One region of the Ruminococcus intestinalis genome, then DNA from elsewhere that is predicted to be linked to it. Evidence: a T-box and tRNA genes for the amino acid it is inferred to sense, from the RefSeq annotation. Region 1 holds a T-box; the other holds one or more tRNA genes.

What was found. The T-box of region 1 lies ahead of alaS (alanine--tRNA ligase). A T-box ahead of a tRNA ligase gene usually reads a tRNA of that ligase, here a tRNA-Ala.
Region 2: it encodes a tRNA-Ala, which carries the amino acid that the T-box ahead of alaS (alanine--tRNA ligase) is inferred to sense. The anticodon was not compared.

Annotation. Positions count from the first base shown of each region.
Region 1 is NZ_JACOPS010000001.1:203,873-219,412, reverse strand. Features, by position in the region: gene H8R91_RS01065 (nucleotidyltransferase family protein) at 1-1,130, opposite strand, end outside; gene H8R91_RS01060 (S24/S26 family peptidase) at 1,141-1,611, opposite strand; gene H8R91_RS01055 (PqqD family protein) at 1,604-1,867, opposite strand; gene H8R91_RS01050 (LPXTG cell wall anchor domain-containing protein) at 2,040-3,158, opposite strand; gene alaS (alanine--tRNA ligase) at 3,376-6,009, opposite strand; T-box leader at 6,058-6,273, opposite strand; gene thyX (FAD-dependent thymidylate synthase) at 6,503-7,258, shown strand; gene H8R91_RS01035 (dTMP kinase) at 7,304-7,975, shown strand; gene H8R91_RS01030 (DUF2156 domain-containing protein) at 7,969-8,865, shown strand; gene H8R91_RS01025 (GNAT family N-acetyltransferase) at 8,852-9,634, shown strand; gene H8R91_RS01020 (DJ-1 family glyoxalase III) at 9,654-10,193, shown strand; gene H8R91_RS01015 (5-formyltetrahydrofolate cyclo-ligase) at 10,184-10,792, shown strand; gene mltG (endolytic transglycosylase MltG) at 10,793-12,124, shown strand; gene H8R91_RS01005 (peptidase U32 family protein) at 12,140-13,360, shown strand; gene H8R91_RS01000 (CarD family transcriptional regulator) at 13,939-14,430, opposite strand; gene H8R91_RS00995 (enhanced serine sensitivity protein SseB) at 14,725-15,534, opposite strand.
Region 2 is NZ_JACOPS010000001.1:361,550-377,089, forward strand. Features, by position in the region: gene rlmN (dual-specificity RNA methyltransferase RlmN) at 1-267, shown strand, start outside; gene H8R91_RS01785 (Stp1/IreP family PP2C-type Ser/Thr phosphatase) at 269-994, shown strand; gene pknB (Stk1 family PASTA domain-containing Ser/Thr kinase) at 1,015-3,105, shown strand; gene rsgA (ribosome small subunit-dependent GTPase A) at 3,117-4,004, shown strand; gene H8R91_RS01800 (thiamine diphosphokinase) at 4,017-4,646, shown strand; tRNA gene H8R91_RS01805 (tRNA-Ala) at 4,700-4,775, shown strand; gene H8R91_RS01810 (PASTA domain-containing protein) at 4,934-6,562, shown strand; gene H8R91_RS01815 (helix-turn-helix domain-containing protein) at 6,691-7,359, opposite strand; gene H8R91_RS01820 (histidine phosphatase family protein) at 7,432-8,061, shown strand; gene leuB (3-isopropylmalate dehydrogenase) at 8,199-9,269, shown strand; gene H8R91_RS01830 (CpsB/CapC family capsule biosynthesis tyrosine phosphatase) at 9,294-10,013, shown strand; gene H8R91_RS01835 (alpha/beta hydrolase) at 10,113-11,075, shown strand; gene H8R91_RS01840 (methylated-DNA--[protein]-cysteine S-methyltransferase) at 11,123-11,647, shown strand; gene groL (chaperonin GroEL) at 11,928-13,556, opposite strand; gene H8R91_RS01850 (co-chaperone GroES) at 13,593-13,877, opposite strand; gene H8R91_RS01855 (Mbeg1-like protein) at 14,068-15,222, opposite strand.

The DNA of each region.
Region 1 (15,540 bases):
CCTTTTTTTATATCAATATTTCTGTCAATAAAAATTCTTCTGCACCACATACATGCCCATGAATACGGCAATAAAATCGGCATTTTCTCCACAAACGGATATTTATTTGCCATATTTGTTTTATTCGGAAAAAGCGATGAAATAAAATTAGCAAATCTTGATTTTTTTCTGCCTGTTTTAGTATTAACTCTTTGTCTTTCCATTTCGGACATAACCGCAACATCTACTCTGCCGAGAGTCATACTTAATAAAATATATTCTTCAACATCGTCAAAATCTTTAACTTCACTGCCTTTTGAAAACCATTTCAGTGAAATATCACGCAGTTTTTTCTCAAACAAGGTTATTCCTAATTTTTCAAACTGTTCACTCAAATATTTTTGATTAAGTAGATCCGAATATTTTTTATAAAATACATATTCGTCGGCAATCATTCTTATGCCGATTCCGCCTTCGGAAAAATGTTTTGCACTGTGAAGCAACATATAAATATAATAATCCTCAAGCGTCATTTCTTTTGAATAAGAATACCCGTCACGCACCTTAGCTTTTTCAAGTTGATTTTCCAATAAAGAATAATTTTTATCATTCTTTTTTAAAAGCGAACGGTGCATTTCAATATACATAAACGGCGCTTTTACAAAATGATATTGTTGATCGTCATTTTGTAAAAATTTGTACCCGTTTTGTTTAAATATATTTTTTATTCTGTCAATATCGTTTATATCAAACAAAATATCATAATCTGAAATTGAGCGTTCAAATGAGTTGGGATAGTCTTCCTTAAGAAAATAGCCTTTCATAGGGAGATTATATATTTTCCCTTCATCGAAACATTTAAGCAAACTTTCAATTTCATATTTCATCATCGTATCAATATAAATCCAATGATTAAGATTATTTTTTACATAAGATAACAATTTATCTGAAACCGAATATTTTTTTGACAGCATTAAAACAGCCTCATCAAAAATTGCATCCATTCTGGTATCATTAGAAATCTGCCGTATGTGGTCAAGATTACAATTTTCATACGGCAGCTGCGGTTCTGTTCCGTTTAAAACACTTGATACAAGCGTCAAATAATATGCATATTCTTTTTTTTGAGCGGCATTAAGATGTTTTTTCATTATACAAAAACTACCTTTTCTTTTTTATATTTATCGACTTATTCATTCTGTGCGCTGAATAAAGCATACGCATTGGCGCTTTGATATACTCCCACGCTGACTTATAAAATCTGTATGAAAGCGAATTATCGGTATAGTGTTTACCTTTTCGATAAAATGCGGTAACCACACCTATAATATTTTCGTCAGTAATTCCCCGTTCTTTATGAAACTGATTATCACCGCAAAAAATATATTTGCTGTCCTTATCAAAACCGATAACTCTGTGCAAAACAAAATCGCCGTTACTTCTTCGGTATAAAGCAACATCAAGATATTTTAGCCTGCCCTCCGGCTTTTTCAGGACAACCACATCTTCGCCGTTTCTTAGCATAGGATACATACTTGTTCCGTGCGGAGTAAATGTAACCGTGCCTCCGCTGTTAAGTTTTTCTTTAATAATTTGTATTACATCTTCAAGCTGAATTTCTTTATTATTCAAAGACATTTGCATCCTTTAACTTATTAATAAATATATCTATATCCGCACTTGCTTTTTCTTTTGTTACATCATACTCACTAATCATTTTAGCAATAAGTTCGTCTTTCTCAATTCCTTTTTGCAACTGTTCAAATAAGAAAGCACCCGTTTCATTAAGATTTATAACACCGTTAAAATCAAGTGTAAGACTGTTTACCGGTACCACTACATATGAATCGGCTACTTTTCTTAAAACAAAATCATCTTTAATTTTCATACTCATTTCTCCTCATATATGAATATAATATTTTTTTAATTGTTTTGATAATAATATTGTAATACATAAAGCATAAAAAAGCAAGTAATGAGGGAGTTTCGAGCATACAAAAAGCTCCGCAGAAAACTCTGCGGAGCTAAGTGATTAAGTATTAATTATCTGTTAAGATAAATTAGTTCTCTCTTCTTCTAACGAGGAAGAATACACCTGCAGCTGCAACCATTACGCCGGCAAATACGAAGAAGATTGTTGTCTCCTGACCTGACTGTACTGAGTTAGAGCCTGATGATGAACCATTTGATGAACCATTTGATGAAGAGCCGTTTGATGATGAACCGCCGTTTGATGAACCGCTTGTATCAGCAGCATCATTCTTAGCCTCTGCATTCTTAATCTCATCTTTGTTAACTTTTTCGCCACCCTTTGTTGGGTCTGTGCAGTTACCAAGGATACCCTCAATTGTTGCCTTCTTCTTGTTAGCAACATCCTGAGTCATTGTTTCTTCCTTAACAAAACCCTCAAGTTTGAAATTTACATTAGACATTACAGCGAGTGGGCTGACCTTGAGTTGGTTGATAAGATCCTGTGTCTTATCTGTCTTACTTGTATCAGCAGTACCGTCGTCAGAAACATAATCGAGAAGGTAGTCAGCTAAAAGTGTTACATCTGTTGTACCGTCTGCAAGAGCTGTACCGACTACTTTTGATGTTGAAGTAATAACCTTCTGCGGACCACATTCCGGATGGTTCTTCCATGCAGCCTCAGTATCTGTCTTTTGGCTGTCCTTAGGGTTCTCGATCTGGTTACCTGTTACATACACAGTATCGCCAATGCAGTTACCGTTCATGATTGTGTTGTAAATCTGAGAACCTGTATCAGCACTGAAGATTACGCAATATAAGTTCTTGCTGCCGGCATTCTGAATTTCTTCAGCGTTTTCTTTGCCTGCCTTTGTTATATCATAAGAATAAAGATCGTCGCTTTCCTTTTTGCACACTTCTTTCTTTGTCTGCCAGCTTGGCCATTTACCTGTACCGTCAGCTCTCCAGATGTGGCAATAGATCTTGCTAAAGTTTTTCCAACCTGCACTCTTTACATCAAAGTAAATCTTTGTGCCGGCACCTACCTGTGACTCGTCACCTGCTGCTACTGCTGAAGAATCGTCAGCTGCTACTGCAGACTCGTCATTTGCTGCTACTGCGTCCTCTGCTTCAGCTGCACTTGCTGCAAATGCGCCTGCTGAAAGCACTAATGTTGAAGCAAGAGCAAGACTCATTACTTTTTTGAACATTTTAAATCTCCTCCATTGTTCATTAACTTTTAGGAATACACTATTCCATTGGAATTATTATACATCAAACATTACAAAACTTCAATACTTTAATTTCTTTTTATCGTTGTTTTAATATACAATCTTGCTAGACTGTTTTTAGTAGTTCTAAACAATAATAGCAATAAATTGCAAACTTTTAGACAACAAAAATCAAATTATGTGGATTTCGCAACATTTATGCCTTAATCATACCATATACAGTTTCTTTAACGATAGCAAGTGCTTCATCAATCTTTTCAGGATTTTTTGCACCTGCCATAGCCATATCCGGCTTACCGCCGCCGTTGCCGCCCGCTGCCTGTGCAACAGCCTTAACGAGTTTGCCTGCATTTACGCCGAGTGCCTTAGCATCTTTACCGCAAGATGCGGCAAATGTAACCTTGCCGTCATTTTCACAAGCAAGTACAACTACAGAAAGCGGAGCAACATCTTTTGTTCTCTCGCACATTGCACGAAGTGCGTCAGCGTTTGCATTGTCAATTTTTTTAGCAATAATTCTTACGCCGTTTTCAATTTCAGAATTAATAAAGAGGTTGTCAACCTGCATAGCAGCAAGCTTTGTGTTAAGCTCTGCAATTTCTTTCTGCTGATCATGAAGTAAGGTTGCAATCTTCTGTGCGCCCTCTGTGAGTGCTTTTGTATTTGAAATCTTAAGTGTTTCGCAAACGTTGAGTACAGTTTCACGGACATCGTTCATATACTTAAGAACTCCGATACCTGTAATAGCCTCAATTCTTCTTACACCTGATGCAACAGAACCCTCCTGACGGATTCTGAACAAGCCGAGGCTTGATGTATTTGTAGCATGTGTACCGCCGCAGAACTCAACTGAGAACTTACCGATGCTTACAACTCGTACAACATCGCCGTACTTCTCGCCAAACAATGCCATAGCGCCGAGTTTCTTTGCCTCTTCGATTGGCATTTCCTTTGTAACAACAGGGATAGATGCAAGAATCTTCTTGTTTACAAGGTCTTCGACTTTCTTAAGTTCTTCATCTGTGAGAGCCTCAAAGTGAGTAAAGTCAAAACGAACCGAATGGTCTGTTACAAGCTGACCTGCCTGATGAACATGATTGCCGAGAACTTCACGAAGTGCGGCCTGTAAAAGGTGAGCTGCTGTGTGGTTACGCATAATATTTGCTCTTCTGTCAAAGTCAACGATTGCACGAAGTTCTGTGCCGACCTCAAGTGTACCGCTCTTAATTGTACAAGAATGGAGATAAACACCCGAAGCATCCTTAGTTGTATCGTCAACATCAACCTCAAGTGTGCCTGCCTCCATTACACCTGTGTCGCCTACCTGTCCGCCACTCTCTGCATAGAACGGAGTTTTGTCGAGAACAACAAGAGCTGTTTCGTTTTCGCCGACGCTGTCAACTCTGATACCGTCTTTAATGATGGCAAGAACCTTGCTGCCTGTATTAAGATCTGTATAACCGCAAAATTCTGTTTTAGCAATATCTGAAAGGTCTGTTGAATCCGAAATCCAAGCGTCTGTGTCTTCTTTCTTTCTTGCATCTCTTGAACGCTGTTTCTGCTCTTTCAAAAGCTCGTGGAAACGGTCAACATCAACATCAATACCCTGCTCGGAGAGAATTTCTCTTGTAAGGTCGATTGGGAAACCGTAAGTATCGTTGAGCTTAAATGCGTCCTCACCGCTGAGAACCTTAATATCCTGGTCGTCAACAATACCCTGCAAGAGTTTAAAGCCCTGGTCAATTGTCTTTTGGAAGCTTTCTTCCTCGACTCTGATAATCTTTGTAATAAAGTCCTGCTTTTCTCTTAATTCAGGATATGCCGATTCATTTTCTTTTATTACAGTTTCGCATACCTTATACAAGAATGCGTCTTTGTATCCTAAAAGTCTGCCATGACGGGCTGCTCTTCTGAGCAAACGGCGGAGAACATAACCCTTACCCTCATTTGACGGAAGAACACCGTCGCCAATCATAAATGTTGTGCTGCGGATATGGTCGGTGATAACTCGGAGTGAAATATCCTTTTTATCGTCTTCACCGTAATTTACACCTGTAATTTCAGAAATCTTCTTCATAATATTCTGAACAGTATCAACCAAGAAAAGGTTATCAACACCCTGCATTACGCAAGCAAGTCTTTCAAGACCCATACCTGTATCAATGTTAGGATGAGCAAGCGGAGTGTAGTTGCCGTTGCCATCGTTTTCAAACTGTGAGAATACAATGTTCCATACCTCAACGAAACGGTCACACTCGCAGCCGACATGACAGTCAGGCTTACCGCAGCCCTTTTCATCACCACGGTCAAAGTAAATCTCCGAACAAGGACCGCAAGGACCTGAACCGTGCTCCCAGAAGTTGTCTTCTTTGCCGAGTCTTACCATATGAGATGGCTCAACACCGATTTCTTCGGTCCAAATCTTGTAAGCCTCGTCATCGTTTTCATAAATAGACACATAGAGCTTATCAACAGGCATTTCGAGAACTTTTGTAAAGAACTCCCATGCCCATGCAGTAGCCTCATGCTTGAAATAATCACCGAAAGAGAAGTTACCGAGCATTTCAAAATATGTGCCGTGGCGAGCAGTAATGCCTACTCTCTCAATATCTGGAGTACGGATACACTTCTGACAGGTTGTTACACGCTTTCTCGGCGGTGTAACCTCACCTGTAAAATACTTTTTCATAGGAGCCATACCGCTGTTAATAAGCAGAAGGCTGTTGTCGTCCTTCGGAACAAGTGAAAAGCTCGGAAGTCTTAAATGACCCTTACTCTCAAAAAATGAAAGAAACTTTTCACGAAGTTCGTTAAGTCCTGTCCATTCCATTAAAAATCTCTCCTTAAAAAATTTGCAAAATAAAATCCTGCCCCATAAAAATGGGACAGGAGAATAATTCCTGCGGTACCACCCAAATTGGTGCTTAAACACCCTCTTTGAGTAATCTTACGATTACAATCCTTAACGCAGATATACGCTGTGCTTAGTCACACAGAGCTCAGGGGCAGCGTGCTGTAAACATTCATAAAGTCTTGCACCGACCGACTTCTCTCTGAAAGAACGAGATACAGCTAATCCCGTCAACGCCAATTACATATACTTTTTATTCAGTAGCATTATAAAACTAATTATTCACAATGTCAAGTGAATATCGGAAATTTTCTGATATTTTTCTTTTTTCGTACCGCAACAATCGCATTAATTTTGTTGCATATTGCGACACAAAATGATATAATACATTTATATATGTTTTTATATCACTTTGGAGGAGATTATTTTGAGTGCAAAAGTCACTTTACTTACTTATACGCCAAATCCCGAAATGACGGTTGCAATGGCTGCAAAGCTCTGCTACTCACCGTCCGAAATATCAAATATAAGAGATGGTCTTACTGAGGAAAAGGCCGCTGATTTTATAGATATGCTTGCAAACATCGGGCACGGCAGTCCGTTTGAACACGCTTCTTTTACCTTTGGCATTGAGGGCATTTCAAGAGCCTGCTCACATCAGCTCGTAAGACACAGAATCGCATCTTACAGTCAGCAGTCGCAGCGTTATGTTGACGGCACAAAGTTTGATTTTGTAACACCGCCTGAAATTGCAAAAAACGAAAAGGCGCTTGCCGCTTATAACAAAGTAATAGAAATGCAGTCAAAGGCTTACAGCGAGGTTCGTGACGCACTTGTTGCAGGATATATCAGAGAGGCAACAGGAAACTGTGACGATACCGATGAAGAAGTCATAGAAAACTACAGAAACGAAAACAAAGCAAAATTCAATGCTTTTGTAAAAAAAGCAAATGAAGACGCAAGATTTATTCTTCCTAACGCATCAACCACAAAAATTGTCTGCACTTTTAATGCAAGAAGTCTTGAGAATTTCTTTGCACACCGCTGCTGTAACCGTGCACAGTGGGAAATCAGAGATGTTGCCGAGCAAATGCTTAAACAATGTCTTGAAGTTGCTCCGCATTTATTCAAAAACTGCGGCCCTGCGTGTTTGTTCGGTGCTTGTCCCGAGGGCAAAATGAGCTGCGGCAAAATGAAAGAAGTACGCAAAAAATACGGCAGAGAGTAATATTTTAATTATATTTTAGAATAATAGAAATGGATAGGAACAAAAATGAGTGCAAAATTCATTGTAATAGAGGGTCTTGACGGAAGCGGAAAGGCTACCCAAACAAAAATCCTCTTTGATAAAATTTCAGCAATGGGAAAAAGCATTAAAAAACTTGAATTTCCCGATTACGCAAGCGAAAGCTCGGCACTTGTAAAAATGTATCTCGGCGGAGAATTCGGCAGTAATCCGAATGATGTAAATGCTTATGCCGCTTCGTCCTTTTATGCAGTAGACAGAGTAGCAAGTTTTCTTAAATTTTGGAAAAAAGATTACGAAAACAGTGATGTGATTTTAAGCGACAGATACGCTACATCCAATATAATTTATCAGATGTCTAAACTTGACAAATCGGAGTGGGACAACTTTATTGAATGGCAGGAGGATTTTGAATACAATAAACTTTCTGTTCCTAAGCCCGATAAAGTTATTTATCTTGATGTTAAACCCGAAGTATCGCAAAAACTTATGAGCAAGCGTTACGAGGGTGACGAAGGCAAAAAAGATTTACACGAAAAGAATTTCGCGTTTTTGCTTGAATGCAGAAAATCTGCTTTATATGCCGCTGAAAAATGCGGTTGGACAATTATTGACTGTTGTGAAAACGGTGAAATCGAGCCGATAGAATCAATAGCAGAGGAAATAGAAAAGGCGGCTGAAATTAATACTTTATGCTAAACTTTAAGCTGATAGAAAAATCCGATATAAATAAATTTCAGAAATACTACGACAATCCGGAGGGAATTTCACTTACTACCAATATTTTGAGCGCATACCTCTGGAGAAATGAATATAATATAAAATTTGCTTTGTATAACAACTGTTTAATAAAAGCATATTTTAATGACGATGACAGCGTGTGGGGATATTGCCTGCCGCACGGCGAAGATATAAAACCCGCTGTCGAAGAAATCATAAAGGACGCTCACGAGCGTGGACAAAAACCTTTTATCGTAATGCTGACAGACGCACAGAGGGTTAAACTCGAAACCCTCTTCCCGTCAGAATTCAACTATGAATTTTCACCCGAAAATCAGGAATATGTCTATTTGTCAGAAGATTTAATAAATCTTTCGGGCAGAAAATTCCACGCAAAGCGCAACCATATTTCAAAGTTTAAGAACTGTTATCCCGATTACAGATTTGAAGAAATAACAAATTCAAATAAAGAGGACGCTTATAAAGTAATGCTTGATTGGTGTGCCGAGAATGAAATTGATATTGAGCACTACGAAGAAAAAAATGCAATCAGAGAGGCTCTTGACAATATAGAAGAATTTAAAATGCATGGCGGAATTGTTTATGTAAAAGACAAAGCTGTTGCCATGACTCTCGGATGCGAAATCTCACCTATTGCATTTGATATATGTTTTGAAAAAGCTTTGCGTGAATACGACGGCATTTATGCAGTAATTAACAATGAATTTGCCAAAACGCTGTCTTCTTATAAATATATAAACCGTGAAGAAGATATGGGTATAGAGGGACTTAAAAAGTCCAAACTCTCATATAATCCCATAATTCTGATTGCGAGGTATAACGCAACATTAAAAAATGATGGAAATTAATTTTTGTAAACCCGACAATTCCGATATTAAATCACTTAAAAAGCTTTGGCTTTCCTCTTTTGATGAAGAACCGAAAGCTGTTGATTTATTTTTTGACAAATGTTTTAACGCAAAACAAACTTATATTGCAAAGTACGGCGAAAAAATCATTTCCGCACTTTATCTTATAAGTGCAAGTTTTAACGGTCAAAAAGCTCATTATCTTTGCGGTGCGTCAACCCATAAAGATTTTCGCAAGCAAGGCATTATGAGCAAATTAATTAAATACGCTCTTGAAGATTCGGCAAAAAGCGGAGATAAGTATTCCTTTCTTTTCCCTGCAAACGATAATCTTTATAACTATTATCAAAATTTCGGTTATCGTGAAAACTGCATTGCTTATATTTCCGATTTTTCAAGAAATGATTTACTTTCTTTGCAGGAATTAAATTTCAGCGAAAATAATATTCTCAAGCAGGGTAATGACTTTAAGAATTTTGCTGTCGAATATTATTCAACATATAATATGAAAAATGTTAAAAGCAAAAATTATTTTGCTTTGTTTGAAGAAAATGAAAATACGGCAGAAGTATTTTACTTTGAATTTGAAAAAAACAATTTAAAAAATATGATAAATGATATTCTGCAAAATACCGATGCCGAATATTTCAGATTTACACATAACAAAATATTTGAAAACGCACAAAAAATCCGATACGGAATGGTAAAATCGCTTGACAGCAAAATCACCGTGCCAAAGGATATTTATATAGGAATAACATTAAATTAAGTATAGAAAGGGTATTGCTATGTTTTATTTATTTTTAGCAGACGGATTTGAAGAAACCGAGGCTCTTGCACCGCTTGATATGATGCGCAGAGCAAAAATTGAAGTTAAAACAGTAGGAGTTACAGGCGAATTTGTAACAGGCTCACACGGTGTTACCGTTAAAGCCGATTTAAAACCCGAAGAAATATCATTTAATAACATTGACGGCGTGGTTCTTCCGGGCGGTATGCCGGGAACCGTTAATCTCGGTAAATCGGAAACTGTGACTAAAGCGGCTGTTTACTGTGCAGAAAACGGCAAAATTACCGCTGCCATCTGCGCCGCTCCGTCTGTTTTGGGTAACCTCGGAATACTTAAAGGTAAAAAAGCAACCTGTTTCCCGGGATTTGAAAAAGAACTTGAGGGAGCAACATACACCGCTGCTCCTGTTGAAATTGACGGCAATGTAATTACAGGCAAAGGCGCAGGCTGTGCAATTCTCTTCGGCAAAGCTATTGTAGAAAAAGCAGTGTCTGCCGAAGCTGCAAACAAAGTCTGCGGTGATATGCAATGCCCATAATAAATATAAAAGAGCAAAAAAATTCACTAAGAGCAAAGCATAAGAAAATCAGAACAGCCTGTCCAAAAGAAATCAGAGCCGCTCTTGACAAAACATTGTTTGAAAAATTTGTTGATTTGAAAGAATATAAAGAGTGCAGTATTCTGTTTGCGTTTGTATCTATGCCGATAGAAATTAACACCTACCCTATTCTTGAAAAGGCGATTGCAGACGAAAAAATACTTGCTCTGCCAAAATGCAGACAAAGCGAGCCTGTTATGGACTTTTATAAAGTAACATCACTAAGTCAGCTTATAGAGGGCAAATATTCCATTATGGAGCCTGATACAGAAGTCTGCGGCAAAATTACCGATTATTCAAACGGTCTTTGTCTTGTACCCGGATTAAGTTTTGACTTATACGGCTATCGGCTCGGTTTCGGAAAAGGCTATTATGACAGATTTTTAGAACAGTTTGGCGGTACAACGGCAGGTCTTTGCTACTCAAGATGCATTGAGCAAAAACTACCGCACGGAATATATGACAAGGCTGTTGACATAATAATAACTGAAAAATTCACAAACGATACACGAAATGTGTTTGAAAAAGGAATGGTGTAAGTGAACGAAGAAAATAATATTCAGAACCTTGAAGAAAAGCGTCGCCAAAAAGCAAAAAGCTTTACTTTAAATATTCAGGACGACATCTATGACGAATCCGCAAAAACAGAAAACAACGAACCCGAAGAACTTAACTCTTACAGCGGCGAAGATGTTAAGGAACAGATGGAAAAAAATTCTAAGCAGGCTTTAAAAAAGAAAAAGAAAATAGACAAAAAACTTTCAAAAGCCAAAAATAAGCGTAACCGCAGAGTTTTCAGAGTTATCTGGTTGGTTTCCGTTATAATTGTCGGTGCTATGGCAGGTATGTTCTTTGTGGCAGGCATTGACGATATGCTCGCTATCAACCGTACCGAAGAAAAAAATGTAAGAATAGAAATCCCTGCAAATCCGAATCTTGACACAGTTGCAACCGTTCTTGAAAAGAATAATATCATTGATGATAAAAACTATTTCAAACTGTTTGCAAAATTTACAAAAGCGGATGACGATTTTACACAGGGTACATATGACATCAAAACAAATTTGGACTACGAGGCAATTATCAACTTCTTGCTTAGCAGTGTAAACCGTACAGATACAGTTGAAGTAACAATTCCGGAAGGCAGAAATGTCCTTGAGATTGCTAAGTTACTTAAAGAAAAAGGTGCTCTCGCCGATGAAGACAAGTTCCTTGAGCTTTGTAATTCAAACCATTTTGACGATGAATATTCATTCTTAAAGGATATTACAAATGCAGATGACCGTTACTACAAACTTGAGGGTTACCTGTATCCTGATACTTATACATTCTATGAAAACGAAGATGCAGAGAATGTTATTTATCGTTTCCTTAATAACTACGAATCAAAACTTACCGAAAAACAAGATGTTCCGGGTTATGATAAGGTAACAACCATTGAAGATATGCTTAAGAAGAACAGAAGCGACTATACTCTTGACCAGGTTATGATAGTTGCGTCAATCATTCAGTCAGAGGCTGCCGATACAGACGATATGTATTACATTTCTTCTATTATCTACAACCGTCTTAATGCCGATGAAGATATGGGTGTTAAGTATCTCGGTCTTGACTCTACTAAATTCTACCCGTACAGAACACAAGCTGATATTCCTGAAGACGCAAGAGATACTTTTGAAAGTTCATATGACACATATTCTAAAGAAGGCTTACCGGCAGGTGAAATCTGTAACCCGGGTATGAATGCAATTATCGCTGCGCTCAATCCTAAGGATACAAATTACTACTTCTTCTGTCACGATAAAGACGGTAACGCTTATTATGCTTCAACAATTTATGAGCATAACGAAAATCTTGCAAATATTGAATAATTAGGAGATTATAATATGATTACAAGACCGGAAGTGCTTGCACCTGCAGGCGATATGGAATGTCTTAATTCTGCGCTTTCATTTGGCGCAGACGCAGTATTCCTCGCAGGCAAAATGTTTGGTATGCGCTCTGCATCAAAGAATTTTGACAATACACAGTTAAAACAGGCTTGCGAACTTGCCCACGCAAAGGGTGCAAAATTATATGTAACCTGCAACACTTTACCACGAAATAATGAACTTGACTTTTTACCCGACTATTTAAGCTATGCTCAAGAATGTGGTGTTGACGCTTTTATTATTGCGGATTTAGGTGTTTTTGAAGCCGCTAAAAAATACGCTCCAAAGGTTGCAAGACATATTTCAACACAGGCAGGCGTAACAAACTATGCAACCGCAAATGTACTTTATAATATGGGTGCATCAAGAGTTGTGCTTGCAAGAGAGATTCCGCTTGATGAAATCGCACAGATGCGAGCAAAAATTCCGAAAGACCTTGAAATCGAGTGCTTTGTACACGGCGCAATGTGTGTGTCGTTCTCAGGCAGATGTCTTATTTCAAGTTATATGACAGGCAGAGATGCAAACCACGGCGACTGCGCACAGCCTTGCCGTTGGAAATATCACCTTTTTGAAGAAAACAGAGAGGGTCAGTACTTCCCTGTCGAGGAACATTCGGACGGCACATACCTTTACAATTCCAGAGATCTTTGTATGATTGAGCATATTCCCGAGCTTGTAAAAGCAGGGGTTTCCAGTCTTAAAATTGAGGGCAGAGCAAAATCAGCTTATTACACCGCTGTTACAACAAATGCCTATCGCCATGCTGTTGACGGATTTATGACTAACGGTGAAAATTATGTGCTTGAACCTTGGATTAAAGAGGAACTTGACAAGATAAGCCACCGTGAATACAATACAGGCTTTTACTTTGGCAAAGAACCGGGACAGGTTACGGGAAACGGCGGTTACATCAGACATTATGATGTGGTTGCTGTTTGCGAAAAGTCGATTGACGACACCACAACAGAAATTACACAGAGAAACAAATTTCTTGTGGGCGATACACTCGATGTACTGCCGCCAAGCGGTATTCCGTTCAATGTAAAGTGTGTTTCACTTACTGACGAATACGGAAATTCCGTTGATGCCGCACCGCATCCAATGCAAAAGCTTACAATGAAGAGTGATGTAAAAATTCCTGACGGTTCAGTTATAAGAAAAAAGAAAATTTGATATAAAAACTCCCCTGTTTTTCGGCAGGGGAGTTTTTGTTGGCTTTGCTAAGTTATTTGTTAAGAATTGTGATAAATTATGGTTTAGCGTAACAAATCAGCAAAGCAATTATAAAAGTTTGGTCGACCTTTTCAAAGGTCGTGGGTGTGGGCAAAGCCCACAAATACTTTCCGTTTACGCAATCTAACGATAGCCAAACAGCTTGCTGTTTGGCGGCTTGAACACAACGGCGAATGCCTTTAAATGCGAAAGCAAAAAGAAAAGCCATTCGATATATAATGAAAAGTTAATCATTTCTTTTATAAAAAGCTGTCGCCTGTTTTAACAAACTTAGTTTTAGCACGCAAACAGCGTGGCTGTTTGCGCCTGATAAATTGTTGTATCGGAAGATTTTATGGGCGCTGCCCAAACCCGCAATTTTTGAAAAAATTGAGTAAACTTTTTTGTTTTTGGGAGGATAATTTAGCGTTAGCTAAATTTCAATCCCCGACCAACACTCCGCTAAACCATAATTTACCCCAACTATTTAAAAAGAACCGAAAAAACACCTTTCACAATTAAAGTGAAAGGTGTAATATTTATGCACAATTTACTATTCTGTTAAGTATATCATCTGTAGACTCGTTAAGCACATAAGCAAACTCGCCGAGTACCATTTTCTCTGCCTCTTTCAAAAAGCGTTCATCAGCCATATGTAATCTTTTGCCTCTTTTTAACTGCTGCTTTTCGTGAAGTTTTAAAGTTCTGATTAATCTAAGCAATTCAGATGACTTGCCCTCTGAAATGATGTTTTTAAATGTTTCAAATCTTATATTCTTATTGGAAATCCACTCTTCTTCTTTCGGCATATTATCCAAGAGGTCGATAATCTCATCTTTAGTAAGTACGGCTCTCATTTTTCCGACAAGTTTTTCATTTTGTACGGGAACGAAAACCTTTGCAGTTTTTGTCGCATTAGGACTAAGAACATAATACTCTACATTTACCTTGTCTATTCTTTTTGTTGTAATCTCGGTAACAGTGCAAACACCGTTAACACCATATGCGACTATATCAGATACCTCAAACATTTTCGGCACCTCCATGCGCAGATTTGTAAGCGTTATTTCGATAAAACATACTTCTCTCCTATTCTTAATTCTCATTCGTTAGTAATTGTTTAAAACAATGTCTGACAAAGCGGAAAACAGTTTATGCTTATTATATTTCTAATATCTAATATTATACCATATTTTGATAAATTATGACATAGGCAATATAGCTAACAATGTTATAAAATATGTTGTAAAAAATGCTAATTATTTCTGTTTTTAAAAGAATAAAGCTTCCGAGTTTATCGGAAGCTTTATTTAAAATAAAAATTATTATTGTTCTTTTCTGTAGAATGGTTCTACACCGTTTATTGCATTTCTTGCAAGGTCCATAGTAACAGGCATTACAACAATGTCTACATCTTCAGTAAGGTATGGCTGTGCGGTTTCTTTTATAGCGTCAAAAATCTTTTTCATATCGCCGATAAAGTCAACTACAACAAGGAAGCTCTTTTTGTCGCTGTGCTCCATCATTCTTAAGAAAGCAACATTTACATTTGGCTCTGCGCTGAAATGATTGATAAGTGTAGCCATAAGGTCAATAGGATAATCCTTTGGTTCGCCGATTTTAATCTGCTCACCCGGTTTGAACAAATCTTTATTAAGTGCGTTAAAGTCTTTCTGCTGCTTGATTGAAATAATCATTGGCTTAGGGAAAGTAACGCTCTTGCCAAACGGATTGATAACAAAACCGACAACACCCGAATGTGGATCCATAACCATTTGTGAAATGCTGTCAAAATCAGTAACTACTTTTTGAGCATTCTGGGTATCCTGCCACTTAAATAATTCTTCTGTATCTGTAAAAAGTCCAAAGAATTTTTCTTTTTTCTGATTTTCAAGAAGTCTGAACTGAACCTGTGTTGCCTGCTTCATAACAGTCTGACCGTTTTCCGTAACAGCCTGTGTTGTAGGAACAACCTTTGCAGGTAAAATAAACTTAGCCTTTACAACTTCTGTAATCATCTTATCGACGTTCTCTTTTGAGTTGTCTTCCTGCATAGTTACAATTGCTTCTTTTAAATCAGGGTTAAAAATCTTTTCAGCAGGTACTCTGCTGTTTTCCATTTTCATTTCGCTCATAATAAT
Region 2 (15,540 bases), 160 kb from region 1:
ATGATAAGCGGTGTAAATGATTTTGACAGGGACGCTTACGAGCTTGCGGACAGACTTGCCGATATGAACTGTCATGTGAATCTCATTCCGGTAAACACCGTTGACGGAACAGGATACAAAAAGAGCAGTATGGAAAGGCAACAGGCCTTTGTAAATATACTTGGTCGAAAACATATTGCGGCGACAGTCAGGAGAACCCTTGGAAGTGACATTAACGCTTCCTGCGGTCAGCTCAGACGAAATCATACTAACGAAGGAGGAAAATAACTTGGAAGTCTTTAGCAAAAGTGACATTGGCTTAGTTCGTTCACAAAATCAGGACGATTGCCGCTTCGGAGTTATTTCTCCCAGCTGTGCTTGGGCAGTAGTCTGTGACGGAATGGGAGGTGCCAACGGCGGCAACATAGCGAGTGCAACAGCTGTGGAATACATAAGCTCCAAAATAACCGATTTATACAAGGACGATATGACCAAAGAACAAATCGGCGAGCTTATAGCAGAAATTGTTGTAAACGCAAATATGAAAATATATGAACTTTCTTTGAAAGATCCCGAACTTACGGGAATGGGTACAACCTGCGAGTTTGTTTTTGTAAAGGATACCACGGTTCATATTGTCCATGTTGGCGACAGCCGTACCTATGCAATAAGGGGCGGCAAAATCAAACAGCTTACTGAGGATCACTCTGTTGTACAGGAAATGGTGCGCAGAGGTGAGCTTACCTATGAACAGGCACAGAATCATCCCAATAAGAATTTTATAACAAGAGCACTCGGAATAAAACCGTCCGTAAGGCTTGACTATATAGAGGCAAACTTTATTTACGGTGATGTTCTTTTAATATGCACAGACGGACTTTCCAATTGCATTACAACAGGCGATATGGTTAAAATTTGCCACGAAAACAGGGGCGAGGATCTTATTAATAAGCTTGTTGACAAGGCAAAGGAAGGCGGCGGAACCGATAATATTACCGCCACGGTTATTTATTGAGAAACGGAGAGTGAAATAAATTGGATAAATATATCGGCAAAAGACTTGATGGCCGTTATGAAATTCATGAGCTTATCGGCGTTGGCGGTATGGCTAATGTATATCGCTGTAACGATACTCTTGATGACCGTGAAGTTGCCATTAAGATTTTAAAAGATGAATACCTCAATAACGAGGAATTTATCCGTCGTTTTAAAAATGAATCAAAGGCTATCGCAACACTTTCACACCCTAATATTGTTAAGGTGTATGATGTCAGCTTCGGTGATATGATTCAGTATATTGTAATGGAATACATTGACGGCATTACACTTAAAGAATACTTTGATCAGCAGGGTATCATTGAGTGGAAAGAGGCTTTGTATCTCACAAGTCAGGTTCTTAAGGCTTTACAGCATGCGCACGAGCATGGCATTGTCCACCGTGACATAAAGCCGCAGAATATTATGCTTTTACAGGACGGCACAATCAAGGTTACAGACTTTGGTATTGCCCGTTTTTCCGACAAAGCTACACGCACAATGACAGAACACGCAATTGGTTCGGTTCATTACATTTCACCGGAGCAGGCGAGAGGTGAGGCAACAGACGGCAAGTCTGACATCTACTCGGTCGGTGTTATGCTTTATGAAATGCTCACAGGTAAACTTCCTTTTGACGCAGACAGTGCAGTTTCAGTAGCTCTTATGCAGCTACAGTCAACTCCTAAGCGCCCGAGAGAGCTTAATCCCACTATTCCTATCGGACTTGAGCAGATTACAATGAAGGCTATGGAAAAGAATCCTGCCGACAGATATAATTCTGCCGCTGAAATGCTCAACGATATGGAGCGTTTCAGACTTAATCCGTCTATTGTATTTGATTATTCAAAATTTGTTGATAATCAGCCTACAAAGTTTGTTACTTCACTTAAAGATACAAAAACAAACAGTACAAAGTTTGATAAGGCTGTTGCAAAACCGGAGGAAACTCCCGAACCTGAAATCGAAACCGCAGAAGAGGAACAGAAGGTTGAACACAAGCCGTCTTATTACGCAATTAAGGGTATTGTAATTTCTGCCGTAGTTGTGGTTGCCGTATTTGTAGGTCTTGCAATTTTCAGAGGATGTTCGACTTCACAGGCTAAAGATGTTGAAATACCGAATTTTGTCGGTAAAACTTTGGCAGAGGCCAATGCCGACAACAAAGACAATTTTAACTTTGTTGTGGAGAGCAAGTATGACGCTTCAAAAGAGCTTGGTGTAATTCTTGAACAGGAGCCTGCCGCTGATTCAAAACTTGTAAAATCAGGCTCACAGATTACTCTTAAAGTAAACGGAACAGATACAAATGCTTCGGTTCCTTATGTTCTTAATTATTCCGAAAAAGACGCATCTGCAATTATTGAGGAAAAGAGCCTTGTTCCAAAGATAATCTATGTTGAAAACACTAAAACTCCTAAGGGATATGTTGCAGAAGTATTCCCTAAGGCAGGTGTTCATACAAATATCGGTTCTACCGTTTATATTTACATTGCAAACGGCGAGAGAGATGAAAAGGTAACTATTCCGTCAGTATCCGGACTTTTACTTTCAGAGGCTAAAACAAAACTTGTTGATGCAGGTCTTACTGTAGAAACAGTTTACGATGACGAAAGTAAAGAGGCAAAAGACACAGTTCTTTCACAGTCACCGTTGCAGTACGGTAAGGTAGATAAAGGTACTGTTGTAACCCTTACTGTAAGTTCGGGCAAGGGTGATGTGGCTACAGTAAATGTATATGTAGATTTACCTACAAATGTTACCGAATCGGTTGAGATGACTGTAATTGTAGACGGTGTTGTTGATACTAAGTATTCAAAAACACTTGTGCCGCAGTACAATAAGACCTGTACTCTTGAATTTACTGGTTCCGGTACTTCAAACATTGTGGTACAGCTTGACGGTCAGGTTTACCGTGAATATTCAATTGATTATTCAACACTTGTTGTATCACAAACAGCTACTCACGAGTATGCGGTACCTACAACCGCACCTGTTGCAACAGAGCCTGCATATACAGAGCCGCCTGTTACAGAGCCGCCATACACACCGGTTCAGCCAACAGATGCAACCGAACCTTCCGAGGCATAGTATTAATTGATATGAGCAGTAACGAAGGATTATTGATGAAAGTGCTCGGCGGTTTTTACTATGTCGAGTGCGACAATCAAATATATGAATGTAAAGCAAGAGGAAGTTTCCGCAAGAGCGGAAATTCTCCTCTTGTTGGCGACAGGGTGAAAATTTCTGTTCAGAAAGAGGGCTTTGCCTCTCTTGACGAAATCCTGCCGAGAAAAAATAAATTAAAGCGACCGCCGCTTGCTAATATTGATATTCTCGTAATCGTTTGTTCGACAGTTTCGCCAAGTCCGAATTATGCGGTTATCGATAAAATGACCGCCGCTGCGATTAACAGCAATATGCAACCTGTAATCGTCATTTCAAAAGATGATATTGAAAGCGGTGAAAAGGTTGCCGATATTTACAAAAATGCGGGATTTGAAGTTTTTTGTACTTCTCCGCTAAAATCAGATGAAGCAGAGAGATTAAAGGCCTTACTTATGGGCAAAACTTCTGCTTTTACAGGCAACAGCGGTGTGGGTAAGTCAACCTTGTTAAATATGCTTTTTCCTAACCTAAGCCTTGCAACAGGTGAAATAAGCGATAAACTCGGACGAGGCAGACATACTACAAGAGCAGTTGAACTGTTTAATCTTGACGGCTGTTATATCGCAGACACACCCGGATTTTCAACCGTTGATTTGCAGAGATACGAAATTATTGATAAAGACGAACTTCAATATTGCTTTCCCGAATTTAAAGAGTATCTCGGAGAATGTATGTTTACTTCGTGTTCTCATACTTGCGAAAAAGGCTGCAGAGTTTTGCAGGCACTTGCTGACGGAGATATTGAGAAAACCCGTCACAACAGTTATGTCGCTATGTACAATGAGGTAAAAGATATTAAAAAGTGGCAGTTAAAAAAGTAAAGGGGAATTAAAATGCGTTGTACGATAATTGCGGGCTCGCCTGAAGCGGATATAGATTTTATATCGGAACAGGTTAAGGACTGCAATTATCTTATTTGTGCCGATAAGGGCTATGAATATGCAAAAAAAGCAGGTGCAAAGCCTAACCTTATAGTCGGTGATTTTGATTCGTACAGCGGTAATTTACCCGATGATTGCGAAGTAATCAAGCTCAATTCACATAAAGATGATACAGACCTTTTGCATTGCATAGAGGTTGCACTGTCCCGTGGATATGATGATTTTGTTATCCTTGCCGCAACAGGCGGAAGATTTGATCATACCTTTGCAAATATTTCTGTTCTTATGTATCTTGATAAAAAAGGTGCAAGCGGAATAATCGTTTCCGACAAAGAGATTATTCGCTTTTTGAAAATGGGCGAATATAATTTTGACGGAAATAAAGGAAAAACTTTTTCAGTCTTTCCTTTTGCCTGTGACAGTGTGAATGTATCTTACATAGGTGCCGAGTATTCGGCGGAGAATCTTATTTTAACTGCGGAAGAAGCAATGGGCATTTCAAATATTTTTATTTCTGACAGAGCAAATGTAAAAATAAATTACGGAAATGCAATAATTATTATTAATCAGTTCATAAATTAAATTTAATTTGCAAAAACATTATATAGTATGCGGTAATTTTTAAACACCAATATGGGGGTATAGCTCAGTTGGGAGAGTGTCTGACTGGCAGTCAGAAGGTCATGGGTTCAAGCCCCATTATCTCCACCACTTAGTTTTATAAAGAGATGTCATTGTTATATAAACGGTTGTAATAACAAAATTGTAACTATAATGACACTCATTAGTCTTGAAAAGAATTATAACCTTATGATATAATATATTAGTATCATTTCGTTTTGTGTTATTCTATTTGGAGTTGAATTTTTATGTCATTATGTATGGGTTGTATGCAGGAACTTAACGGCAGTGTAATCTGCCCGAACTGCCATTTTGATAATTCAGAAGTTCAGTCGGCACCTTTTCTGCCTTTCGGCACAGAGCTTGCAGGCAGATATGTAACAGGTACCGGACTTGAAACTAACGGTGAATCAACACGCTATATTGCTTTTGACAAGCAGACGGGCGATGTTGTAATTGTAACTGAATTTTTACCGATCGGTCTTTTTTCAAGAGATGAAGGACAGACGGAATTAAAAGTTAATTACGATGACAGACTTGCTTTTAATAAACTTAGAGATGAGTTTATTTCATATTTTCGCATTATTTCAGAATTAAAGGATCTTTCGGCACTTACAAATATTGTTGATGTTTTTGAAGAAAACAATACAGCATATGCTATTGAAGAAAAAGAGGACCTTATTCCTTTTGAAGAATATATTGAGCGCAGCAACGGTCATCTTGACTGGGATATTGCAAGACCGCTCTTTATGCCCGTAATTTCGGCACTTGAGGCTCTTCATAAGCGTGGTGTCGGTCATTATGCGGTAGCGCCTAAAAATCTGTTTATTACTGCTTCGGGTAAAATCAGAATGGCAGGCTATGCTACGGAAAATGAGCGTAAGCGTGGTACAGCGCTTAAATCTCAATTGTTTTCAGGCGCAGCAGCACCCGAACAGTATGAAGATAATTTTCCGCTTGATGATATTACGGATATTTACGGACTTTGTTCTACACTTTTCTATGCACTTACAGGTCATCTTCCAAATAGTGCGGTTGAGCGTTTAAAAGACAGCAGACTTCTTATGAGCACATCTACTGTAAAGAGTTTGCCTCCTCATGTTGTATCTGCACTTGCAAACGGTTTACAGGTTCAGCGTGAGAACAGAATTACAGATTTTGACGAGCTTCGTTCTCAACTTTCCGTTGCACATACCGCAAAGGCTATTCAGGACGAAATTTCGAGAACAGCAAGTATGAATATTACAAAGGAGCAGTCACGCCGTAATAACGGTATGTCGCATGCTTCCATTGTTACTATTTCTGTTGCAATTACAGTTCTTGTACTTGGTATTGCCGGTGTATTTTGGGTTATGCAGAATCCGCTTGCAGGATTATTCTCGGGTAATACTGATGCCACTGCAGCGTCTACATCAAGCACGGAATGGACAGGTCCTGTTGTTCCTAACTATGTCGGAATGAAGTACGAAGATGTTGTAAAGGCTGCGGCTTCCGATGACAGCGTTGTGGTTTACAGAGATTACAATGATGCTTACAGCGATAAATATGCCGACGGTGTTGTAATGGAACAGTATCCTCCGGCAGGTTCTAAAGTAGATCAGGAAGACGGTATTACAGTTTCTGTAACAGTCAGTCTTGGTGCTCAGATGCGTGAACTTCCTGCAATTCAGGGTAATAAAATTGATGAGGCTGCGCAGTCGCTTGCAGATGCGGGACTTCTTGCTACAGCTGAATATCAGTACAGTGATACAGTAGCGGAAAACAGAGTTATCGGCTACAAAAATCATGTTGCAGGCGATACTCTTGAAAGCGGTTCTAACATTATAATTATTGTAAGTAAGGGCAGACAGCAGACTACAACTCAAGCAACTTCCTGATATTAAAGCTAAAAATAATGGCTGAATCAATTGTATATTGACTCAGCCATTTTGATTTAAGAATTTAAAATTTATATTACAAATCAATTTGCTAAACCATAATTATCCGACTTTTTACTAAGAACCGTTTATTTAAACTTGCTTTTTACGCTTTTTTCCGCATTCCTTACCAATGTAAAAAGTGAAGCAGTACCTTTTTCAAAATATCTTGAAAGCAAATCGGGTGAAAGAGCAATTGATGTATTTTCGGTCTTACTTTCGATTATAGCGTCAATCATAGCAAGGTCGAGCGTCATAGCTGCGCTGCAAAGACTTCTGTACTTGCTTTTGTTCAGCGTAAATAAATCCTGCGGGTTGCTTTCTTCACACGAATATACCGAACGAAATGCCTGATACTGGGCATTCATAAGATAGTTGCTTACAGCGTTTGTCAGCTTTTTGTTTCCGAGTTTATCGAGTATATCGAAAATAACTGCGCTTGTATTCATTACAACTTTTTTGTTGATCATAGCGACCATATTGCTACCCGGCTCAACTGTCGGAATCTCCGCATCGGGTATATTGACAGGCTGTGCCTGCTGACCGTTTCTGTTCGGTGTTCTGCCAAGCAAATAATCACAAGACACATCATAATATTCGGCGGTTTTTACGAGAAAATCAAGTCCACATTCTCTTATTCCTTTTTCGTAATGAGAGAGCAGCGCCTGGGAAATACCCAAGTCCGCCGCTACCTGCTTTTGGCTTAATCTGCGTTCTCTTCGCAGCATTGAAATTATCATAGGAAAATCACTGTTCATTGAAAGCACCTCTTTTATACGAACAGTATAATATATTAATTACAATTTGTAAATACCATAGGAGTTACAATTATGAAATCTTATATTATTCACTTTCTTCGCCACGGAAGTATAGACGAAACTTTATCGGGCAAGTACATAGGCACTACTGATGTTCCGCTTTCGGATAAAGGAAAAACAGAACTTAGAAAACTTGATTACGAATATCGTTATCCGGGTGCACAGGCAGTGTTTACAAGTCCGTTAAAGCGTTGTACACAGACTTGCAAAATTCTTTATCCGGAGCAAAATCCGCTTGTCATCGCCAATCTTTCGGAATGTAATTTTGGCGAATGGGAGGGAAAAACCGCAAATGATTTAAACGAAGATGAAGATTTCCAAAAATGGCTTGCGGGTGACCCCTCGGTAAAACCTCCGAGAGGTGAGAGTAATGCCGATTTCACACGCAGAATCTGCAAAATGTTTGAAAGCATTGTTGAGGGACTTATCAAAACAGGCACAACAGAAAGCGTTATTGTCACACACGGCGGCGTTATAATGACCTTGCTTGCAGTGTACGGAATGCCACAGGCAAAGCCTTTTGAATGGGTTATGGACAACGGTTTCGGCTACTCCGTAAGAATTACACCGCAGCTTTGGCAGAGAGATAAGATTATGGAGGTATTCTCGGTAATTCCTGAAAAAAAGGATATTGAAGATTAATTTTTAAAATAGTACGAATTGTAGCGCAGTTTACAATCTTTTGCGAAAGATTGTGCAATAATGTAATATAAAGGTGTAATAAAATCATTTATTTATGCCTATACTGACAAATATATTAACTCAAAGGAGATATTAATATGGCAGACTACAAAATCGTTTTGTTAAAAGGTGACGGTATCGGTCCTGAAATCGTAAACCAGGCTGTTAAGGTACTCGACAAAGCAAGCGAAAAGTTTAATTTTACAGTAGAATATGACGAGGCACTCCTCGGCGGTTGTGCTATTGACGCAACAGGAGTTCCGCTCCCTGATGAAACAGTTGCTAAATGTAAGGCAGCAGACAGTGTGCTTTTAGGCGCAGTAGGCGGTCCTAAGTGGGATAATCAGCCGGGTAATAATCGTCCCGAAGCAGGTCTTCTCGGAATCAGAGGAGCACTCGGACTTTTTGCAAACCTTCGTCCTGCTGTTATTTTTGAACCTCTTAAGAAAGCATCACCGATTAAAGATGAAATTATCGGCGGTTCACTCGATATTATGATCGTTCGTGAACTCACCGGCGGTATTTACTTTGGTAAGAGAGGCAGAACAGAAGTTGACGGTCAGCCTGCCGCATGGGACACAGAACAGTATTCCGTACCGGAAGTAGAGAGAATTGCAAGAGTAGCTTTTGACCTTGCTATGAAGAGAAATAAAAAGCTCACAAGCGTTGATAAGGCAAATGTACTTGAGTCATCAAGACTTTGGAGAGAAACAGTAACAAGAATTTCTAAGGAATATCCCGAAGTTGAGCTTAACTATATGTATGTTGACAACTGTGCTATGCAGCTTGTAAGAAACCCGGGTCAGTTCGATGTTATTGTTACTTCAAATATCTTTGGCGATATTCTTTCTGATGAGGCGTCAATGATCAGCGGTTCAATCGGTATGCTCGCATCTGCAAGCCTTTCAGAGAGCAAGAGCGGTCTTTACGAGCCAATCCACGGTTCGGCTCCTGACATTGCAGGTCTTGGTATCGCAAACCCGCTTGCAACAATTCTTTCTGTTGCAATGATGCTCCGTTATTCACTTGATCAGCCAAAGGCAGCAGACGCTATTGAGGCAGCAGTTACCAAGGTTCTTGAGAATAACCGTACACCGGATATTTACGAAGAGGGTACAAACAAGGTTACTTGTGAGCAGATGGGCGACCTCGTATGTGAGGCACTTTAATATCTAACAGAATGGAGGAGTAAAATGCAGTTGTACGATATGCACTCGCATATACTTCCTGGAATTGATGACGGAGCGCCAAGCGTAGAAAAAAGCCTTGTTATATTAAATGAACTAAAAAAACAAGGCGTAACAAATGTTTGTCTTACTCCTCATTTTTATACAAATGAAATCAGTGCAGAGGATTTTGCCGCACAAAGACAGCATGCGATTGATAAACTTATGCCGCATATTCCTGACGGTATGAAAGTTGTTGTTGGTGCGGAAGTTTATGTCACTCGATATATGTTTAACGGAGATGACTTTTCCTGCGCTTGTTACGGCAACTCCAATTACATACTTACCGAGTTTGCTTACACATCGCAGTTTTCAAGTCACACTATGGAGTATTTTGTAAAACTTACAGAGAATTACAATATGATTCCTGTTCTTACTCATGTTGAAAGATACCCTGCTTTAATCAACGATCCGTCTATTATCGGTGAGCTTAAGGATATGGGTGTAATTATCCAGACCAACACCAATTCTTATACCAAAAAAGCGTCGTTTTTCTCAAAACTTAAGCTTATAAAACTTATAAAAGGCGGATATATTGATGTTATCGGCAGTGATGCACATTCATTGACCCATAATGACCCACGCACATTTACAGAGGCTTTGGACTTTATTTCTGCAAAATGCGGACAAAGCACAGTAAGAAAAATGATGAGCAATGCGGAAGAAATCTTCAACAGCGCACTTTGATAACAATAAAGGATGTACTTTTTCGGTACATCCTTTTAATTTTATACTAAAATCTTACAGGTACGGATATACTATTAAGAGCAGTAAAAACCTTGCCTTATGAAATGGGGAATAGCCGTGTTTGAGATTTTAGTGGGAATATTGTTGTTTGTTTTACTTCTCGTTGTTTGCAGTGTGCTTGTGTCTGAATATCTGTTTAAAATGATTATTTACAGGCAAAAAAAGAGCAGTTGTCAAAAGGACATTGATGCCGTAGCAAGCTGGTACAGGCATTATCCGATTGCAAAAACAGGCAGATTATGGCTTGAAAATATGCCATATATTAATGTTTATATAAAGTCTTTTGACGGATTGCGATTATACGGCGCTTTGCTTGAAAACGAAAAATTTTCCGATAAAATTATTATTTGTGTTCACGGCTTTACAGGCAGCGGTAAAAAGGATTTCGCAAGCCTTGCCCGTACTTATTATTTAAACGGGTATAATGTACTTCTTGTGGATAACAGGGCACACGGGCAAAGTGAGGGCAAATATGTAGGCTTTGGAGTGCTTGACAGATTAGATCTGCGCAATTGGGTGAAATATACTGTAAATCGTTTCGGCAGTAATATAAAAATATTTTTGCACGGTATATCTATGGGCGGAGCAACTGTACTTATGGCAAGCAGTATTATGCCAAAAAATGTGCGTGGCATTATTGCAGACTGCGGATTTACAAGCGTAGACGAAATTTTTGAGTATGTACTGAAAAGAGATTATCATCTTCCGAGATTCCCTATCATTTATCTTACAAATATTATGTCAAAAATTCGTGCCGGATACGGATATAAAGATGTTAATACCGCTGCGGAAATTGCAAAATCGGATATTCCTGTTTTATTTATCCACGGAGAAAATGACGAATTTGTACCGCTTTGGATGACTATGAAAAATTATTCTTACTGCAAAGCATATAAAGAGCTTTATATAGTGAAAGATTCCGAACATGCCGAGTCGCATTATATTGATAAAAAAGGCTACGAAAGGCGAATCCTTACATTTATAGAAAAAATAAGCAAATAGCCGACAAATAGGGAATAAAATCCTACTTGTCGGCTTGGGGAGAAATTATGCAGTACATAAATTATTACAGTTCACCGCTTGGAAAAATTACTTTTGCAAGCAACGGAAAAGAACTTACGGGATTATGGTTTAAAGGGCAAAAATATTTTGCCTCTACGCTTACTAAAGAATATGAGCAAAAAAATCTGCCTGTTTTTGAACAGACAGCAAAATGGCTTGATATTTATTTTAGCGGCAAAAATCCCAATTTTACGCCGCCTTTGTTTTTATCGTCAACTTCGTTTCGTAACGAAGTTTGGAAAATACTTTTGACTATACCGTATGGTAAAATAATGACATATGGTGAAATAGCTAAACTTATGGCTGAAAACAGGGGAGTAGAGAAGATGTCTGCACGGTCTGTGGGTGGCGCAGTGGGACATAATCCTATTTCAATCATTGTTCCGTGCCACAGGGTAGTAGGTACGAACGGAAGTTTGACAGGCTATGCGGGTGGTGTTGATATTAAAGAAAAACTTTTAAAATTTGAAAATGTCGATATGTCTAAGCTGTTTGTGCCTAAAAGTAAATAGTTTGAAAAATTTAAGCTGCAAAACTTTTTTAATAGACTTTTGCCATTGTGTTCAAGTAGCAAAACAGGAAAATATTTGTGGGCTTTGCCCACGCCCACAATCTTATAAAAGTTCGACCAAACTTTTATAATTGCTTGGCTTATGTGTTTCGCTAAACCGTATTTATTCTAACTTTTATAAAGAACCGTTTAAGTATGTTTAATTATAAACATAAAAAATCTGCCATACCAAATCAGGTATGGCAGATGAATTTTTAAGGGATTTTATAAGGAGCTTTAAATTAGTACATACCGCCCATATCAGGAGCAGCAGGTGCAGCAGGTGCTGCAGGCTCTTTAATATCTGCAACGAGTGACTCTGTTGTTAGTACCATTGCAGCAACAGAAGATGCGTTCTGGAGAGCAGAACGAGTAACCTTTGTCGGGTCAACGATACCTGCCTCAATCATATCTGTATATTCCTCTGTAAGAGCGTTAAAGCCGTAACCAACCTTGTTAGCTTTCTTGATATTTTCGCAGATTACGCTACCCTCAAGACCTGCATTTGCGGCAATCTGACGGAGCGGCTCTTCAAGAGCTTTAAGAACAATCTTAGCGCCTGTCTTAGCATCACCCTCAAGTGTATCAACAAAAGCGGAAACAGCAGGAATAGCGTTCATACAAGCGATACCGCCGCCTGCTACGATACCCTCTTCAACAGCAGCCTTAGTAGCGGCAAGAGCATCTTCGATTCTGAGTTTCTTTTCTTTCATTTCAACTTCGGTAGCAGCACCGACTTTGATTACTGCAACACCGCCTGCGAGCTTAGCAAGACGCTCCTGAAGTTTTTCACGGTCAAAATCAGATGTTGTTGTTTCAATCTGCTGACGAATCTGTGCAACTCTGCCCTTAATAGCGTCCTTGTCGCCTGCACCGTCAACAATGATTGTGTTCTCTTTCTCAACCTTTACCTGACGAGCAGTACCAAGCTGATCCATTGTTGTATCTTTAAGCTCAAGACCTAAGTCTGATGTAATTACTGTACCGCCTGTAAGTGTTGCGATATCCTGTAACATTTCTTTTCTTCTGTCGCCAAAGCCCGGTGCTTTAACAGCAACACAAGTAAATGTACCTCTTAACTTGTTGAGTACGAGAGTTGTAAGAGCTTCGCCCTCTACATCTTCGGCAATGATAAGGAGTTTTCTGCCTGACTGAACAATCTGCTCAAGAATAGGGAGAATTTCCTGTGTATTTGAAATCTTCTTATCTGTAATAAGAATGTATGGGTTGTCAAGTTCTGCAACCATCTTGTCTGTATCTGTTACCATATAAGGAGCAATGTAACCACGGTCAAACATCATACCTTCTACAACTTCGCTGTAAGTTTCGGCTGTCTTTGACTCTTCAACTGTGATAACACCGTCTGTTGTAACCTTTTCCATAGCCTCGGCAATGAGCTTACCGATGAACTCATCCTGTGAAGAAACTGTAGCAACTCTTGCAATATCGTCAGAACCTGAAACCTGCTTGCTGTTGTCAGAAACAGCCTTTACCGCAACATTGATAGCGTCTGCAATACCTTTCTTAAGAACCATTGGGTTTGCACCTGCTGTTACATTCTTCATACCCTCTCTGATAAGAGCCTGAGCAAGAAGTGTAGCTGTTGTTGTACCGTCACCTGCAACATCGTTTGTTTTGATTGAAACTTCCTTAACAAGCTGTGCGCCCATATTCTCAAATGGGTCGTCAAGCTCAATTTCCTTAGCAATTGTTACACCATCGTTTGTGATGAGCGGAGCGCCGTACTTTTTGTCAAGTACAACATTTCTGCCCTTAGGGCCGAGTGTGATTTTAACTGTATCAGCAAGCTGGTCAATACCTCTCATAAGAGATTTTCTTGCTTCTTCACCATAAGCAATTTGTTTAGCCATAATTAATTACCTCCAAAATATATCAAATAAAAATAATTATTCTACTGTTGCAAGAATATCTGACTGACGAACGATTGTGTACTCTTCACCGTCAATCTTAACTTCTGTGCCTGCATACTTGCTTGCGATTACTTTGTCGCCGACATTTACATACATCTTAACTTCGTTGCCGTCTACAACACCGCCGGGGCCTACTGCAACTACTCTTGCAAACTGTGGCTTTTCCTGTGCGGCAGATGAAAGAATGATACCGCTCTTTGTTTTTTCTTCGGCTTCTTCAACCTGTAATACTACTCTGTCAAGTAATGGTTTAATACTCATAATATAAATCCTCCTAAAAAGTTTATGTGTTATTTCGGTTAGCACTCTGTATCCTTGAGTGCTAATTATATTTTATACCATTTTTTAGAAATGTCAAGAGAAATTTGACTAAATTTGACCTTTAATTTATAAACAATTAAATTTATTTGTACAGCACTGCATTATAATTCGTATATAGAACTAAAATAACTTAAACAAGCCCTTTTTTCTTTAGTTTACCTTTAGGTTCAGGTTTATTTATTTCATAGCCGTTTTTAATGGAAAGTTTTGCAAGCAATGCAATTCCGTCCGTAAGAGCCTTTTTAGATTCATTGTCTATCTTATTAAATGCTTTAATCATGGTCGGTATATTTTTTATGCCTGCCTTTCGTATGTCGTCAAAGGTGATTTTACCGCCTTCTGCCATAATTTGAAATACAGAGTCTATGATTTGTTTTTTCTGTTCGGTTGTAAGTCCGTCAATAAGCTCTTTCATATTTTTTTCGGCAAATTTAATACTCTTGGTATCTTCATCAAGGTGTACAAAGTGTGTGCCTACTACATTCCAGCTGAAAGCATCGTGCTGCCAGAAAGAATGACTTGCGCTTTTTACTATTATATAATCTTCATCATGCTCAAGTAACATACCCACAAATGATGACTGCGGAACAAAGGTAGTGATTCTGTCGGCAATTTCTTTGTGCTGCTCACTTTCTATGAATTCCTTTGAAAAACCCGGACCGTCGTTGTTATATACAGCTATTATTCTGTCTTTGATTTCAGGAAAAGTATTTACAGCGGAATAGATTGCGAGATTTCCGCCTTTGGAGTGACCTCCGAGGTATATTTCGCTGTTTGGATATTTGTTTGCAACCATACTCAGATATGCCGCTGCGTTAAGCTGTGAGGGAATATTGTCGGTTATGGCAATCATACAATCTTCTTTCCAACCGTTGAGCGTATTGTCTGTGCCACGGTAAGCGATAAATAATTTATCTGTATCAAAATGAAAAGTGCAAGCGCCGAATTGCATTGGATTATCTTCGCAGTCATATGCCGCAAAATCCGATACATATATATTTTTTAACCTGTTGCTTTTAGCTGATTCGGATAATAACTTGGTTATTTCCTTGCCGACTGTGTTGTAAAAATCTTTAAATACATAGTAATCTTTAAAAACAACATCACGCTTTTCTTTAAAATAAAGTTTATTTATGTCGGAAAGCGGAAGCTGTGATTTTTCTGTATATCCCGAAAAATCAAGATAAACAAGCTCTGAAAATATAAGAGCGTCAACTTCGTTTAAAGGTGAAATATCAAAACCTAAATCGCCACGCCATTTTAAATAGTTTATAAGATTATTCATAACCCACCTCGCAATATTAATAATTAAATTTTATAAAATTTGCACTTAAAAAGCAATATAATTCACATAAAATTCAGAAAGCCCACTGCAAAATATGCAATGGGCAATTTTAAGTTTATTTTTGTTGTGCTCGTCTTAAAATGTCAGGTAAAGAATTGAATATTACCTGTATATTGAATATTACCTGTATATTTAATATTGCTTTATCTTCACCGAATTTTTTTGTTTTTAAAACCGTTCACAAGCATACCTGCCGCAGTCTTGGCAAAGAGGTCGCAGATAAATATTTTAAAATCATCTGTAACGGATATATTGTTT